DNA from 2 places in the Mesorhizobium sp. CO1-1-7 genome. Region 1 is predicted to be linked to the other one. Evidence: riboswitches for the same ligand, from Rfam matches in the RefSeq annotation. Region 1 holds a riboswitch; the other holds the start of a gene.

Region 1 (8,115 bases):
GGCGCGCCAGCCGCGGCGGCGGGCCGGGCTGGTGGCTGGCGCTCGGATTGGTGTCGGGCGTTGGGCTCTACGCCAAGTTTTCCACCGGCTTGCTGCTTGCCTTCGGCGGCCTCTGGCTGCTGTGCGACCCACGTGCGCGCAGCCGGCTGGCGACACCCTGGCCATGGCTTGGCCTGGCTGTGTTTCTCGCCGCCGCCGCGCCGCTTGCCATCGCACTCTACCGCATCGATTTCCTGCCTTTGACCTATTTCGCCGGTCGCGATGCATGGGTGAGCGAGCACCGGGCGCGGCTCTATTATATCGGCGTCCAGATGGCCGGCCTTTCCGGCTTTCTCCTGGTGTTGGCGCTATCAGGGCTGTTGCGGCGCTCACCAGCCCCGCAAGTGCCGGTCGAGCGCGACACGATCGTCTATCTCTGCTGGATGGGGCTTGGGCCGGCGGCGCTGATCATGGTGGTCTCGTTGTTCACCGGCACCGGCGAAGCCTGGGGCGCACCGATGTACAATCTTGTCGGCGTCGTCGCGCTCGCCTTTCTCGGTCACCGGCTCGGTGCCGTCGAGATGAGGAGGTTGGCGATCTGCGCCTTCATCTGCATCGTCGCCATGTCGGGCGCCTATGGGGCGATCCGATGGACGGACTGCAATGTGCGGGGACGCATGGACGCCGTCTGCTGGCCGGCGCGGCCGATCTCGGACGAGGCCGAGGCAATCTGGCACGCGGCGGCGCCGGGCCGGCTCGACATCGTCGGTGGCGACACCAATCTTGCCATGCTGGCTGGCCTCAACGCCTATGACAAGCCGTCTATCTTCACCGATCTCGATATGCGGTTTGCACCCTGGATCACGAGGCAGCGGTTGCGCGACCACGGCATGCTGATGGTCTGGTCGGGTCGTCACGTGCCGTCAAGGCTGCTGGCATGGGTGGACAATATCCCGGTCAAGACCGTTCTTTTCAACTGGTCGCGCGAGGCACCGCCGGTGGTGATCAGCTTTGCCGTCATTCCGCCCGGCACGCGATATCTGCCGGCTGCCGCCAGTAGCCGGACCCGGCATCCGCGCAGCTAGGGTGAGCGGCGACGTGCGATCCCATTCCCTATAATACAAGCGGACGGCCGCTCGTCTGACTGGACGAACCAGGCAATAATGCCCATTTATGCACTATCCAAGTTTGTGCCGCGCAATTCCCGACGGAGAGCCGCTACACTTCCCCGGAATTGCCTTTTGAGGAGACGTGACATGGCGACTTCGAGCGAACGTGCAGTGCTTGCCGGCGGCTGCTTCTGGGGCATGCAGGATTTGATCCGGCGCTTCCCGGGTGTCCTTGCCACGCGTGTCGGCTACAGTGGCGGCGACGTGCCGAACGCCACCTATCGCAATCATGGCACGCATGCCGAAGCCATCGAGATCACCTTCGACCCGGCGAAAATCAGCTTTCGCCAGCTTCTGGAATTCTTCTTCCAGATACATGATCCGACGACGCGCAATCGCCAGGGAAACGATGTCGGCATGAGCTATCGCTCCGCAATCTACTACACCGATGAGGAGCAGAAGCGTGTGGCGGAGGACACCATCGCCGATGTCGACGCCTCCGGCCTGTGGCCCGGCAAGGTCGTCACCGAACTTGCGCCGGCCGGAGCGTTCTGGGAGGCCGAACCCGAGCACCAGGACTATCTCGAGAAATATCCCAACGGCTACACCTGCCATTTCGTCAGACCAGGCTGGAAGCTGCCGGTTCGTGAAAAGGCGGTTTCATAAGGTTCACCAGCCGTTTTGGCAGCAGGTGGGGTATAAACGCCCGTCGATTGCCAAGGATCATACGCATAGGGGCTGTTAGCCGCCGTGGCGGTTGACAGTTCGTTGCGTTGCTGGCCAACTGTGTGGGTTGATCGATCATCGGGGATGAGCATGAAGAAGATCTACGAAAAGCCGGTGTTGGTGAAGCGGGAAAGACTCTCAAGTGTTGCGGCGGGACCGCTTTCTTCCAAGGCAGCCTGACCGGCCAGGCCGGCTTTCGGGCCTGGCTGGCCGAGTTGTAACGGTGATCGAATTGCTGGCGCGGGCAGGCTACGTCTCGCCCCGCTGGGCTTGAGAAGATGATTTCTTCCGAACCCGCGGCCCGCGCCGGGGAACTCAATGCAATTTTCATCCTGGATGTTTCTGCTTATACCGGGCCGCTGCTTTCCGGATGGATCGAGGCGGGAAACCGTGTTGGTGCGATCATCGTGCCTGGTTTTCAACGCCCATCCAGAGGCTTCAGCATTGGCAATTTTCGGCGCAGGCTGAGGCGCCGGCTTTTGCTCAGGCGCCATCTCGGCAACACGCCGGTAAAGCTGATCGAATTCCGCCGGCCTTACGACTGGAACGAGCTTGCCCGGCAATTGCCTGACATCGCCGCGGATGTGCTGATCTGCTTCGCTTTCCCGACCTTGATCCCGCAGCAGCTGCTCGACCTCTTTCCCAAGGGCGGGCTTAATTTTCATCCGGCGCTGCTGCCCAACTACCGGGGGCCGCATCCTCTCCATCGTCTTGTCGCGGATGGCCAGCATGCGGTCCATGGCGGCGTGACACTGCATAAGATGTCGGCCAATTTCGACGACGGCGACATCCTCGGACAAGTGCTGTTCACCGAAGCAGACTGGGCATCGCGGCGGGATATGGTGGACGGCGTGGCGAGCGCGATGCGCCGGTTGGTGCGTGAGGTGGCGCCAGGCTATTGCAAGAATCTGGTGTCGGGGATGCGGCAGCCAGCCGGTGATTTCGTCTGGGCTCGACTTGAGCGGGACCACATGGCGATTTCGTCCGACATGTCGATCGGGCACGTTGCCCGGATGTGGCACGTATTGGGCGCTAAACCCGGTATCTATCTGGATGTCGCCGGCCGCAAGGTCAGGCTGGCCTTCCAGGTCAGGCGACTGGGTCCGCCAACCGGAAAGGGTCCCGTAAGGCGGTGGGGGATGGTGGAGTTCGATCTTGCCAATGGCCGGGTTCGGCACCTCACCTACGGGCGCCTGCTCAAACGGCTGATGAAAATATACGCCTCATTCCCACGCCCCCGGGCCGGCAAACCGTACGCTGAATTAAGGGTCTTTGGCCGGGTGGGCAGTGAAGCGGCACCAGAGCCGCAAGCGGGTAGTCGCGGACACTGAATCCCAATAATGGGAACCGCGGAAACTGCGTCCGCGGTTCTCATATCGCGATGGCAAACTACTTTCCGCAGTTGTTGTCGTTCACGGTCGGCGCGGTGGCGTTGCCATTGGCGTCCGTCTGTGCACCCTGCGGGTTGGTCGGGCAATTCTTGTCCGCATTGGAATTCATGTCGCCCGGCGTGGTGGTCGTGCTGTTGGTCGCGCCCGGATCGATCGTACTGGGTGAAGCCGGGGTGCTTGGGTCCACAGTGACGGACTTGCCGCTACCGCCGGGCCCATCCGCGCCGGCTGCGCTATTGCTTTGTGCCATGGCGGATGTTGCAACGGCAATGGTGAAGGCCGAAGCCGCGAGGATTTTCATGAACATGATTTGTCTCCATTTTCTGTGAACTCGTCGCCGGGAACGGTGCACGGTTTCGCGGAAATCATGAACCGCTCAATCTCTTGTTTTGACACAATCCCGAACGGAAAATTGATCCTGGAATCGCGTCCAGCGACTGGTGGGACAACCCCTCGGAATGGCGAAGGTTCCAGACAAATTTCCGCGCCGGCGATGTCCAATTGCCCTGGAGCTCGGGCAATGCTTTAGCGCGGCTTGCCAAAAAAACAGCTTTCCCAACCGTCCGAATGATGCTTTAACGCGCCTATCCACAGGGGTGCTCCGTACGGTCGGGGCTGAGACGGGGGCGGCAAGCCCACAGACCCTAGAAGCTGATCTGGGTAATACCAGCGGAGCGAGGCGGGCGATGTTTTCAGGCGCACAGGTTTCCCTATATCCAATGGCCGACGATTTCGTCGGCATCATTCTGGGCGCGCTCGGCGCGCTCGATCAGTACCGCGATAAGCTCAGGATCGAGACCGACGACATTTCGACCTTGCTGGTCGGGCCCCCCGAGGTGTTATTCCCTGCGCTGCGCGACCTTTTCGTGGCCGCGTCTGGCAGCGGCAGGCATTGCGTGCTGTCAGCCACCATTTCGCGTGGCTGCCCAGGCGAGCCGGATGACCCGATCTGCCGCTCCGACACGTTCGGCGGACCTGCCGGGCCACTCGGCCCGCGCAAGCAAGCCGCCATCACCGCAGTGCGCGGCGCGCCGGCCACTGGCCAGCCGGCGGCGGCGCAGTTCTCGCTCTATGTGATGGGCACTGACGACCACATGGACGAAATCTATGGCTGCATAGATTTCCTGAAGCAGTCCGGCGTCTACGATCGCTCCAAGAATTTCTGCACCAAGCTGCGCGGCGATGCCGGCGCGATCTTCTCGGCCCTCGATGAAGCCTTCTGCCGCTTCGGGCCCGGCGCCGGCCATGTAACCCTCGATGTCACGGTCTCGGCCAACAGTCCCACCGCCGTCTGAACCGCTCGTGGTCTCATCGTCATTCAACCCGCGTAACGTCGCGGGCTTCTTCGCAAAAACAGCGCCGGCCGTGATATCGATCGGTTTGGTGCTCGTGGCCTGGGAACTGTACGCAAACATTTCCGGCATCAAGCCGACGGTTCTGCCGGCGCCCTCGCGCGTCTTCGAACAGGCGATGCTCAATCGGGAAGCCTTGGTCGACAACGCCATTCCCACGGTCCGCGCCACGCTGATCGGTTTTGCCTGTTCGCTCAGTGCCGCCTTCGCCCTGTCGATGCTGGTCGACTTCTTCCAGCCTTTGCGGCGAGCGCTGTTTCCCATCTTCATAGTCAGCCAGACTTTGCCGCTGGTCGCCATCGCGCCATTGGTGGTGCTGTGGTTCGGCTTCGGGCTGGCGCCCAAGATCGTGCTGGTGGCGCTGGTCACCTTCTTCCCGATGCTGGTCGCGCTGGTACAGGGCTACGAGGCTACCGAGGTGGAGATCGGTCAGATGCTGCGTGCCATGGGAGCAGGGCGTTGGCGTGTCTTCATGCTGGCACGATTGCCTTCGGCGCTGCCTTATTTCTTCGCTGGCCTCAGGATATCCATCACCTATGCCGTCGTCGGCGCCATTTTCGCCGAATATGCAGGCGCGGCCAAAGGGCTGGGCATCTACATGCTCAACGCCAAGAACAATTTCCGTCCCGACCTGGTGCTCGCCGCCGTCTGCGTCAGCGCAGCGCTCACCCTTGTCCTGTTCGGGCTGACGATGCTGCTGCAGCGTCTTGCCATGCCCTGGGAACGAGCCGCTGGCAGGCAAGGCGCTGGAAAAGGTCCAGAAGCATGAGCCGGCTCGAATTGCGGCATGTTCGCAAGGCGTTTGGCGGGCTCGATGTGCTCGCCGACATTTCGCTTCGTGTCGATGCCGGCGAATTCGTCTCGATCCTTGGACCTTCGGGAGCCGGCAAGTCGACGCTGTTCCAGCTTCTGACCGGCGCCGAGCATGGCGAGGGTGAGATGTTCTTCGACGGCGTGCCGCTCGACGATCACGGCAGGCATTTCGCCTTCATGCCGCAGCGCGACGCGCTGATGCCGTGGCGGCGCATCCTCGACAACACCACGCTCGGACTCGAGGTGCAAGGCGTCAGCCGCAAGGCGGCACGGAAGCGTGTGGCTCCGCTGATTGCCGAGTTCGGCCTTGCCGGCTTCGAGTGGCACTTTCCAGCGCAGCTCTCGGGCGGCATGCGCCAGCGCACGGCGCTTTTACGTACCGTGGTGCAGGAACGCGATATGTTGCTGCTCGACGAGCCGTTCGGCGCGCTCGACGCACTGACCCGTGCGGCCCTGCAGCGCTGGCTCGAACAGATGTGGCGGCACCACCACTGGACGGCGTTGCTGATCACTCATGACGTGCGCGAAGCCCTGTTCCTGTCCGACCGCATCTATGTGCTGTCCGCGCGGCCTGCCCGGGTCGTGCGCGAGATCAAGGTGCCGCTGCCGCGCCCGCGCGATTCCGCCAGCGCGGCCACGCGGCAGGCCGGGGCACTCGAGGCCGAGATTCTCGACATTTTGCTCAACCCCCAGCCATCCAAAGGACATGACCATGATTGACTTGACGCGCAGGCAAGCCCTGCTGCTCACCCTTGCCGGCAGCGTACCGCTGATCACCGGATCGAGCCGTTCCTTCGCGGCAACGCGGACGGTCACAGTCGCCCTCGACTGGACGGTCAACACCAACCACATCGGGCTGTTCGTCGCCCGCGATAAGGGATTTTATCGGGAAGCCGGCATCGAGGTCGACATCCTGCCGTACAGCGATACCGGTGCCGGCACGCTTGTCGCCAACCATGTCGCCGATTTCGGGATCAACGGCACCATCAGCCTGTTCACCCAGAAGACCGCGGGGGCCGATCTGAAGGGCGTCTATGCCGTCGTGCAGTCCGAGACAGGCCGGCTGGTGTTCAATGCCGCGCGCAGCGACATCAAAAGCCCGAAAGATCTGGATGGCCTGACCTATGGCGGTTTCGGCAGCGCCTGGGAGACCGCGCTGATCTCGACCATCATCCGTCACGACGGCGGCAAGGGCGATTTCGAGACGGTGACGCTGGGCACTTCCGCCTACGAGGCGCTGGCCAACGGTTCGGTCGACTTCACGCTGGAAGTGTCGACCTGGGAGGGCGTCGAAGCCGAACTCAGGGGCGTTAAGCAGCGCAGTTTCGTCTATGCCGACCATGGCGTCCCCGATGAGCACACCACGCTTATCTCTTCGAGCGAAGCGTATCTCCAGGCGAACCCCGAATTGTCGTCATCCTTCATCCAGGCAACGCGGCGCGGTTACCAATTCGCCGTCGATCATCCAGGGGAGGCCGCCACGCTGCTGATAGCCGCCAACAAGGATGCCCTGACGAATCCGGCCTTGGTCCACGCCTCGCTGAAGGCACTGCTCGAGGGCAATTATCTACGCGGGCAAAATGGTGCCATCGGGACGTTGGACCCTGCCAAGATGGAAGCGATCGGCAACTACCTCTTCGCCGCCGGCATTCTGCGCGACACCGACGGTAAGGTTCTGCCGCAGAGCCCGGATTTCGCCAGGTATTTCAGCAACGCATTTCTGGGGTAGCTGGCCAATCCCTTAAGGAGAGGATCAACTCGGGCGAAACTCATTCCTGGCGATCCTCGAAGCGGAGACAATCTGCACGGCCGTGCCTTGTGTCTCGCATGTCTTTCGGCGGCGCCGTCGCCGTTTCTGATGCCGATATGATCTTCTCGGTTAACCGCACAGCAATGGTTGCGTGCAAAGGTCCCTCCGAGGGATCATCGGGGTTCTTGCCTTGCTTGCACCAAAAAGCGAAACGCTTCCGCGCGTCAACCAGGGCGGGATGATATCCGAAGCGCGCAAGCGCGAGATCCTGGCCGACTTGCGCGAAGGCTTCTTTCGCATTTGTGCGCTCGCATGCGCCGCGCTGTTTGTGTACCGGGGCGTGTATCACTTCGTGCAGGACCCCACCCGGTTCAATATCGCGCTGGTGGCGGTCTCCGAGACGCTCACCTTTACCTGGCTGCTGCTGTCGCGGCGGCCGGTGACGCGTGACTGGAGCCCGCTTGCGGTAGTCGCTTCGGTGACCGCCAGTTTTGGTGTCGCCTTGATCACCATGGAACCGGGCATCCCCATCATCCCCATCTATGTCGCCGCGCCGCTGCAGTTCCTGGCACTGTGGTTCGTCATCTGGGGAAAGCTGTCGCTGGGTCGTTCCTTTGCCATCCTGCCCGCCAATCGCGGCGTGATGACCGGCGGCGCCTACCGCCTGGTGCGGCACCCGATCTATGCCGGTTACCTTACCGGCCATGTCCTTTACCTGCTGTCGGCCTTTTCCTTCTACAATCTCGCCGTCTATGCGGTTATCACCTATCTGCAGGTGTACCGCATTCTGCGCGAGGAGGCCTTGCTTGCCGCGGAACCGGAGTACCGCTCTTATATGGAGCGCGTGCGCTATAGGCTGTTTTACCGGATATTCTGAAGGCCAGACTGTCACGCGAGAGTGGCCGGTCCTGTTTGATCCAGAGTTGGCCAACAGGGCTCCTTAGCGGCTAGTGGTCCGGAACTGCTCCGCAGGTGAGGTGCTGTATCCTGGCTGT
Region 2 (8,115 bases), on a different contig from region 1:
CGCAGCATCTCCAGTTCCAGCCATTCTTCCTCGAGCGCGGCCAGCGTCGCACGCTCCTTGTCGAGGGCGGCGATCGTCTTCTGGAACGAGGCCGGGTCGCGTTCGTAATAGGCCGGGTCGGCGATGTTGTTCTCCAGCCGCGAGATCGACGCGGTCACTGCCTCGATCTTCTTGGGTAGGGACTCCAGCGCGAACTTCTGCTTGAACGACAATTTCTTCGCCGGCCCTTTTGGCGCCGCCGGATCGCTCTTGCCCGGTGCCGGCGCATCGCCGGCTTCCGCCTTGGCGCGCGCCTTGCGGTCGTCAAGCTTGGTGCCGCCGCGCTGCGCCAGCATGTCGGAATAGCCGCCGGCATATTCGACCCAGCGGCCGCCGCCGTCCGGCGCGATGATGCTGGTGACTGTGCGGTCGAGGAAATCGCGGTCGTGGCTGACCAGGATGACGGTGCCGGCAAAACCGGCGACCAGTTCCTGCAGCAGTTCCAGCGTCTCCATGTCGAGATCATTGGTCGGCTCATCGAGAACCAGGAGGTTTGCTGGCCGTGCCAGCACGCGCGCCAGGATCAGCCGCGCCCGTTCGCCGCCGGACAGCTCGCGCACCGGCGTGCGGGCCTGTTCCGGCTTGAACAGGAAATCCTTCATATAGGACACGACATGGCGCTGCTCGCCATTGATGACGAGGTTCTCGCCGCGCCCGTCGGTCAGATATTGCGCCAGCGTCTCTTGCGGGTCGACCGCCTCGCGCTTCTGGTCGAGCGTGGCGATCTCCAGATTGGTGCCAAGCCGTATCGAACCCGCGTCCGGCGCCAATTCGCCGGTCAGCATCTTCAGAAGTGTCGTCTTGCCGGCGCCGTTCGGCCCGACAAGGCCGACGCGGTCGCCGCGCTGGATGCGGGTCGAGAACCCCTTGACGACGGTGAGGTCGCCAAAGCTCTTCTCGATGTTCTTGGCCTCGATCACCAGCTTGCCGGATTCGGCGGCGTCGCTTGCCACCATTATCGCGGTGCCTTCGGCGCCGCGATGGCCGCGAAAACGCTGGCGCATGGTCTGCAACTCGCCTAGGCGCCGCATGTTGCGCTTGCGCCGCGCCGTCACCCCGTAGCGCAGCCAGTGCTCCTCGCGCACGATCTGGCGGCCGAGCTTGTGCTGTTCGCGCTCTTCCTCTTCCAGCACCAGGTCGCGCCATTCCTCGAAATGGCCAAAGCCCTTGTCCAGCCTGCGCGTCTGGCCGCGATCGAGCCAGACTGTGGCGCGCGACACGCGCTCGAGGAAGCGGCGGTCATGCGAGATGACGATGAGCGCCGAGGAGGTCCGGACGAGCTCTTCTTCCAGCCATTCGATGACAGATAAATCAAGATGGTTAGTCGGCTCATCAAGAAGCAGGATGTCGGGCTCCGGCGCCATGACGCGGGCAAGCGCGGCGCGCCTGGCCTCTCCGCCGGACAGGTCGCCAGGCCGTTCTTCGCCCGACAGGCCGAGATGCTCCATCAGATAGCTGGCGCGGTAGGGATCGTCGGCGGGCCCGAGCCCGGCCTCCACATAGGCGCGCACGGTTGCAAAGCCGTCCATGTCGGGCATTTGCGGCAGATAACGCACCGTCGCCGAAGGCTGGCGGAACACCTCGCCGTCCTGTGGTTCGATCAGGCCGGCGGCGATCTTGAGCAGCGTCGACTTGCCGGACCCGTTGCGGCCGACCAGCGCGATCTTGTCGCCGGCCGAAGCGGTCAAGGCGGCGCCGTCGAGCAGCGGCGCGCCGCCGAAGGTCAGTCTTATCCCGTCGAGATTGAGAAGAGGCGGGGCCATGTCAGCTTTCGGGCAATGGATAGGGATGGGCGAGCAGCAGCGCGCGGCCATGGCCGAGCGCGATGTCGAGGCGGCCCCCGGTCTTGCCGAACTTGACCTCGTTGGAAATGGTCAGCGACGAACCGAACGCCACCTCGACCTTGTCGAGCGGCCATTTGGCGCCGGTGACGGTCAGGCCGGAGAGTTCGGAGAAGCCGAGAATCGAGAACAGCGTGCCGTCGGCATAATCGAAGCCGGCCCTGCCGGGCAGCAAGGGAACACCTTCCTGGGCGCCGCTGGTCAGAAACACATCCATTCCGGCTTCGGCCAGCCGCAGGCCAAGCGCCAGATGCAGGAAGGCGTGGTCGGCGCGCTTGCCGCCGAAGGCGCCCGCCAGCACAAGGCGGGTCGCCCCGCGCTCCAGTGCGGCCGCGATCGCCAGTTCTCCGTCGGTCTTGTCCTTTTCCGCCGGGAAGGTTTGCCGCGGCACGGCGGCGAGGTCGGCGGGCAGATCAGCCGGGACCGAGTCGAAATCACCCACCCACAGTTCCGGCACGAGGCCCAGCATCCGCGCATGGCCGATGCCGGCGTCGGCGGCGATGACGCGCGAGCCTTCGACCTGGCGGTCGAGCCGAGGCGTGCGGATGAGGTCGCCGCCAAGCAGGATGGTGAATGTGCTCATATCCCGTCGCCTTACCAGCCCGGCACGGGAAACGGAAGGCGGCAAAGTCCCACTTGCGCGGGTCATCGGCCCGGCCTATGTGTCGAAACGCTCTAACGGGGTGCCGGACGCGAATTTCGCGGGCCGGCTGAGAGGCAGTGTCGCCAACCCGCTGAACCTGATCCGGTTTGTACCGGCGGAGGGATTAGACGTTTCGGACACTCCGACGCCTCAATTCCTTTCAACGCAAACGAAGGAGGCGCCGATGCGCACGCTTTTATATTTTCTGATCGCCGCCACGGCAGTGACCCTGTCCGGGCCGGCCTTGGCCAAGGATAAGCTCACCGTCTACACCTATGAGAGCTTCACCGCCGACTGGGGTCCAGGTCCCGTGGTGAAGAAGGAATTCGAGGCAGAATGCGGCTGCGATCTCGAGTTCGTCTCGGTCGCCGATGGCGTGGCGCTGCTCAACCGCGTCAAGCTGGAAGGCGCTTCGACCAAAGCCGACATCGTGCTCGGTCTCGACACCAATCTCACCGCCGATGCCAAGGCCTCGGGCCTGTTCGCGCCACATGGCGCAATAACGGACGTCAACGTGCCGGGTGGCTGGAGCGACGATACTTTTGTTCCCTTCGACTATGGCTACTTCGCCGTCGTCTACGATACCCAGAAGCTGAAATCGCCGCCGAAAAGCCTGAAGGATTTGGTCGAGGGTAGCGCCGACGACAAGATCGTCATCCAGGACCCGCGCACATCGACGCCCGGTCTTGGCCTGCTGTTGTGGGTGAAGTCGGTCTATGGCGACAAGGCGCCGGAGGCCTGGGCCAAGCTCAAGACCAAGGTGCTGACCGTGACGCCGGGCTGGAGCGAGGCCTATGGCCTGTTCACCAAGGGCGAGGCGCCGATGGTGCTGTCCTACACCACCTCGCCGGCCTACCACATGGTCGCCGAGAACACCGAGCGCTATCAGGCGGCGTCGTTCGAGGAAGGTGAATATCTGCAGATCGAGGTCGCGGGCATCACCACGGCCGGCGCCAAGAATCCGCTGGCGGAAAAGTTCATGGCCTTCATGACCGGGCCGAAATTCCAGGACGCCATCCCCGAGACCAACTGGATGTTCCCGGCCGGCAAGACCGACAAGCCGCTCAACCCCGCCTTCGACAAACTGGTCAAGCCGACCAAAACCTTGCTGTTCAGCCCGGAGGAGGTGGCGGCCAACCGCAAAGCCTGGGTCGATGAATGGCTGGCGGTGATGAGCAAGTAGGTTTTGTGGGCTAATCTCGTGAGATGAACGCTCTACGGCGACGCTCCACAAGCTTCACCCAATCGTTGACGGTGCGGCGTGCAAACCCGCTCTGATCCCCGCATCACAGCCGGCGTGATAGGGCTCGCCGCCATCGCCATTTTGATCGGCGGCGCGTTTGCGGGGCTGCTTGTCGAAGGCGCTCGCGATTTTTCCGGCGCTTGGGCTGCGTTCGATCCCTACCTGTTCCGGGTCGTGCGCTTCACGCTCTGGCAGGCGGCCCTGTCGACGCTGCTCTCGGTCGGGCCGGCCCTGTTCGTGGCGCGGGCGCTGTCGCGGCATCCACGGTTTTTCGGCCGTGCCTTCATCCTGCAGCTCTTCGCCGTGCCGCTGGCGCTGCCGGCGATCGTCGCGTCGCTCGGCATCCTGGCGCTCTATGGCCGCGCCGGCTATTTCTCCGGCTTTCTCAGCGCCGTCGGCGGCCAGGGTTGGCCGGGCATCTATGGCCTGTCCGGCATTCTCGTCGCCCATGTCTTCTTCAACCTGCCGCTGGCCACCCGCCTGTTCCTCGAGGCGCTGCAGACCATTCCCTCCGACCAGTGGCGGCTGGCGAGCCAGCTCGGCATGGGGGCGCCGCCGGCATTCCGGCTGATCGAGTGGCCGATGCTGCGTGCCGCGCTGCCCGGTGTCGCCGGACTTGTCTTCATGCTGTGCATCACATCCTTCACCATCGTGCTGACGCTCGGCGGCGGGCCGGCCGCGACGACGCTCGAAGTCGGCATCTATCAGGCATTGCGCTTCGATTTCGATCCCGCGAGGGCTGTCGCGCTGACAATGCTGCAGATCGCCTTGACCTTCATCGTGGTGCTGGCGTTGACCCGACTCGGAGCCGACGTCGTCGGCGACATCAACCTGCCGGTCGCGCCGCGCCGCTACCTCTCCGTCAACAGGACCGAAGCCTGGCTGAACGCGACGCTCATCGTGTTGGCCTTGCTGTTCGTTGCGGGGCCGATGGCGACAACCGTGGCGGCCGGCCTTGGCGCCGACCTCGGCCGGCTTGCAGGCGAGGCCACTGTCCGTCAGGCGACGCTGACCAGTGCCGTGCTCGCTTTCCTTTCGGCCTTGCTTTCGGTGATGCTTTCGCTGGCATTGACCATGGCGCGCAGGGCGCTGGCGTCGAACCGCCGCTTCGGGGCAAGGACACTGCTCGAACATGCCACCGATACGGGCGCCGGGTTTGTCCTGGTCGTGCCGCCGATCGTCGTCGGCGCCGGCTGGTTCCTGTTGCTGCGCCATGTCGGCGATGTCTTTGCCATCGCGCCGCTCATGGTCGTCACCGTCAACGCTGTCATGGCGATGCCTTTTGCGCTGCGCGCCATCCGTCCCGCCTATGACGCGGCAAGCGAGCGTCACGAGCGGCTTTGCGCGCAGCTCGGAATTTCCGGCTGGTCAAGACTGTGGCTGGTCGACTGGCCGACGTTGCGGCGCCCGCTCGCCACCGCTTTTGCCTTCGCCATGGCACTGTCGCTCGGCGATCTCGGCGTCATCGCCCTGTTCGGCAGTGATTCCGTGCAGACCTTGCCCTACCTTCTCCTGGCGCGCATGGGCAGCTACCGAACCGAGGACGCCGCCGGCTTGGCGCTGCTGCTCGGCCTTGTCTGCCTGGCACTGGTGCTGGCAGCGGACCGGCTGGGAAAGGAGACGGCCCGCAATGTCTGACGGGGCGGCTGGCGGCAAAGGGGTTTCGGTGCGGCTGGACAAGGTTTCGTTCAGCTATGGCGAGGCGTCGTTCGCCTTCGATGCCGAGTTCACGGCGGGGCAAATCACCGCCATCATGGGACCGAGCGGCTCCGGAAAGTCGACGCTGCTCAATCTGGTGGCCGGGTTCGAGCCGCCGCGATCCGGCCGCGTGCTGATCGGCGGGGCCGATGTCAGCACCGCGCCACCGGCGGCGCGGCCAGTGTCGATGGTTTTTCAGGAAAACAACCTTTTCGCGCATCTTTCCGTCGAGCAGAATGTCGGGCTCGGCCGTTCGCCATCGTTGCGGCTGGCCGAAGCCGATCGCGCTGCGATCGCCGATGCGCTTGCGCGCACCGGCCTTGCCGGCAAGGAGAAGCGGCTGCCGCGCGAACTTTCCGGCGGTGAGCGCCAGCGCGTCGCCCTGGCTCGCGTGCTGGTGCGTGACCGCCCGGTGCTGCTGCTCGACGAGCCCTTCGCTTCGCTTGGGCCCGCCTTGCGAGACGATATGCTCGACCTGGTTGCCGGCCTGCATGCCGAGCGTGGCATGACGGTGCTGTTCGTCACGCATCAGCCGCAAGATGCCCGCCGCATCGGTCAGAGGCTGGTGTTTCTCGAGAACGGCGCCGTCGCCGCTATCGGCACGGCGGATGATTTCTTTGCCGGGGCTGGTCCGGAGGCATTCCGGCGCTATATCGGAGCCGGTGCCGGGGATTCCTTATCACGAGATATTGCCCGGAAGCGGACATAATTTACGCTCAAACCGGCTCGATGCGATGTGGCGCTTGCTTGCCATGACTGGAGTAGTGTGGCTAGGTCCGCTCGATACCGGTCCGGCACAGGCCGTGATTTGCCTACAGCTTCCGTCGCATGCTCCGAGGGGCGCGTGACGGATACTGTAGCAGTTTGTTTTGCGCATGTGGTCATGCGCAGGGACCTGAAAGGAAGCCGTTCTGGCGATCGGCGTTGACAGGCTACGAATGAACCCGCTGGCGCGCTTTCTGGCGCTGGCCGGCTTTGCCGTGGCGCTGGCAAGCTGCCAGATGTTCACGCCTCCGGAAGTCCAGGAATCAGGCTTCCAGCCATCCGACAAGCCGATCACGGTCGACAATGTCGCCGCCAACAACAAGCTCGCGGAGCTCGCCAAGGCGCAGCATCCGCGCATCCTGGCGACCTATGGCGGCGAATATTCCGATCCCAAGCTCGAACGCATGGTCGCCAAGGTGGTCGGCAATCTGACCGTGGTGTCGGCGAACCCAACCCAGACCTATCGCATCACCATCCTCAATTCGCCCAACGTCAACGCCTTCGCGCTGCCGGGCGGCTATCTCTACATAACGCGCGGCCTCTTGGCGCTGGCCAATGATTCGTCCGAGCTCGCCGCCGTCATCGCGCATGAGATGGGCCACGTCACCGCCAATCATGGGCTGCAGCGCCAGCAGTTGGAGGCCGAGGAAGGTCTGGCGACCAAGGTCGTCTCCGATGTGCTTGGCGACAGCCCGACCGCCAAGGCTGCACTTATCCGCGGCAAGCTCAGGCTGGCGCAGTTCTCGCGCAACCAGGAGCTTGAGGCTGACGCCATCGGTATCAAGTCGATCGGCGAAGCCGGCTACGATCCCTATGCCGCCGGCCGCTTCCTGCAATCGATGTCGGCCTATACCGATTTCCGCTCGATCAGCGGCGCCACCGACGCCAGCCTCGACTTCCTGGCGACGCACCCGAACACGCCGCAACGCATCGATTTGGCACAGCGGCACGCCCGCCAGTTCGGTGCGCCAGGCTTCGGTACACGCGACCGCGATTCCTTCCTCGCCGGCATAGACGGCCTGCTTTACGGCGACACGCCGGAAGAAGGCTATGTGCGCGGCGAAACCTTCCTGCATCCAGGCTTGGGCGTGTCGTTCACGGTGCCGGACGGTTTCATCATCGACAATTCGGCGGCGGCCGTGACGGCGACCGGTCCCGGCGACATAGCGATCCGCTTCGACGGCGTTTCGATCGACAAGAACCGCGCCCTGACCGACTATATCAGAAGCGGCTGGGTGGCCGGGCTCGACGACAGCACCGTCAAGCAGGAAACCATCAACGGCAATGAGGCGGCGACCGCCCATGCAGGCGCCGAAGGCTGGCAGTTCGATATCGCTGTGATCCGCGCCGGCGGCCAGGTTTACCGATTGCTGACCGCGGCCCCCTCGGCCAGCACCTCGCTTGAAACGGTGGCGCGCTCGGTCAGCGGTTCCTTCCGTATCCTCAGCCCCGCCGAGAAGGCGGCACTGAAGCCACTGCATATTCGTGTGCTCACCGTGCAGCCGGGACAGACCATGGGATCGCTTGCCGCGCAGATGGTTGGCGTCGACCGCAAGCTCGACCTGTTCCGCGTGCTCAATGCGCTGTCGCCGGGGGCCGCGGTTTCGGCCGGCGACAAGGTCAAGATCGTCACCGACAAATAAAAGCCCGAGCGGGAGATCAGGCGGCGGTCGCCATGAATTCCGGATTCTGCTTCACCAGCGCGACCTTGAGCTTTTCCATGGCGCGCGCCTCGATCTGGCGGACACGTTCCTTGGAGATGCCGAGCGTCTCGCCGAGCGCCTCGAGCGTGGCCCCCTCGTCATTCAGCCGGCGTTCCTCGATGATCCTGAGTTCACGCGCGTTGAGTGCGTGAAGCGCTTCCTTCAGCCAGAGCGAGCGGCGCG

The links. A riboswitch is a leader RNA that binds a small molecule or an ion and turns the genes downstream of it on or off. The one in region 1 is predicted to bind thiamine pyrophosphate.
Region 2: it holds a riboswitch for thiamine pyrophosphate, as region 1 does, so the genes downstream of both, thiB (thiamine ABC transporter substrate binding subunit) here and LB516_RS14385 (Ykof family thiamine-binding protein) in region 1, are expected to answer to the same signal.

The regions. Positions count from the first base shown of each region.
Region 1 is NZ_JAIUHA010000006.1:111,500-119,614, reverse strand. Features, by position in the region: gene LB516_RS14410 (glycosyltransferase family 39 protein) at 1-1,064, shown strand, start outside; gene msrA (peptide-methionine (S)-S-oxide reductase MsrA) at 1,236-1,754, shown strand; gene LB516_RS14395 (formyltransferase family protein) at 2,093-3,145, shown strand; gene LB516_RS14390 (hypothetical protein) at 3,204-3,512, opposite strand; TPP riboswitch at 3,788-3,901, shown strand; gene LB516_RS14385 (Ykof family thiamine-binding protein) at 3,892-4,500, shown strand; gene LB516_RS14380 (ABC transporter permease) at 4,463-5,326, shown strand; gene LB516_RS14375 (ABC transporter ATP-binding protein) at 5,323-6,090, shown strand; gene LB516_RS14370 (ABC transporter substrate-binding protein) at 6,083-7,099, shown strand; gene LB516_RS14365 (methyltransferase family protein) at 7,359-7,997, shown strand.
Region 2 is NZ_JAIUHA010000008.1:343,262-351,376, reverse strand. Features, by position in the region: gene LB516_RS19985 (ABC-F family ATP-binding cassette domain-containing protein) at 1-1,802, opposite strand, end outside; gene LB516_RS19980 (thiamine diphosphokinase) at 1,804-2,463, opposite strand; TPP riboswitch at 2,550-2,664, shown strand; gene thiB (thiamine ABC transporter substrate binding subunit) at 2,708-3,706, shown strand; gene thiP (thiamine/thiamine pyrophosphate ABC transporter permease) at 3,785-5,404, shown strand; gene thiQ (thiamine ABC transporter ATP-binding protein) at 5,397-6,173, shown strand; gene LB516_RS19960 (M48 family metalloprotease) at 6,403-7,872, shown strand; gene LB516_RS19955 (RNA polymerase factor sigma-32) at 7,889-8,115, opposite strand, start outside.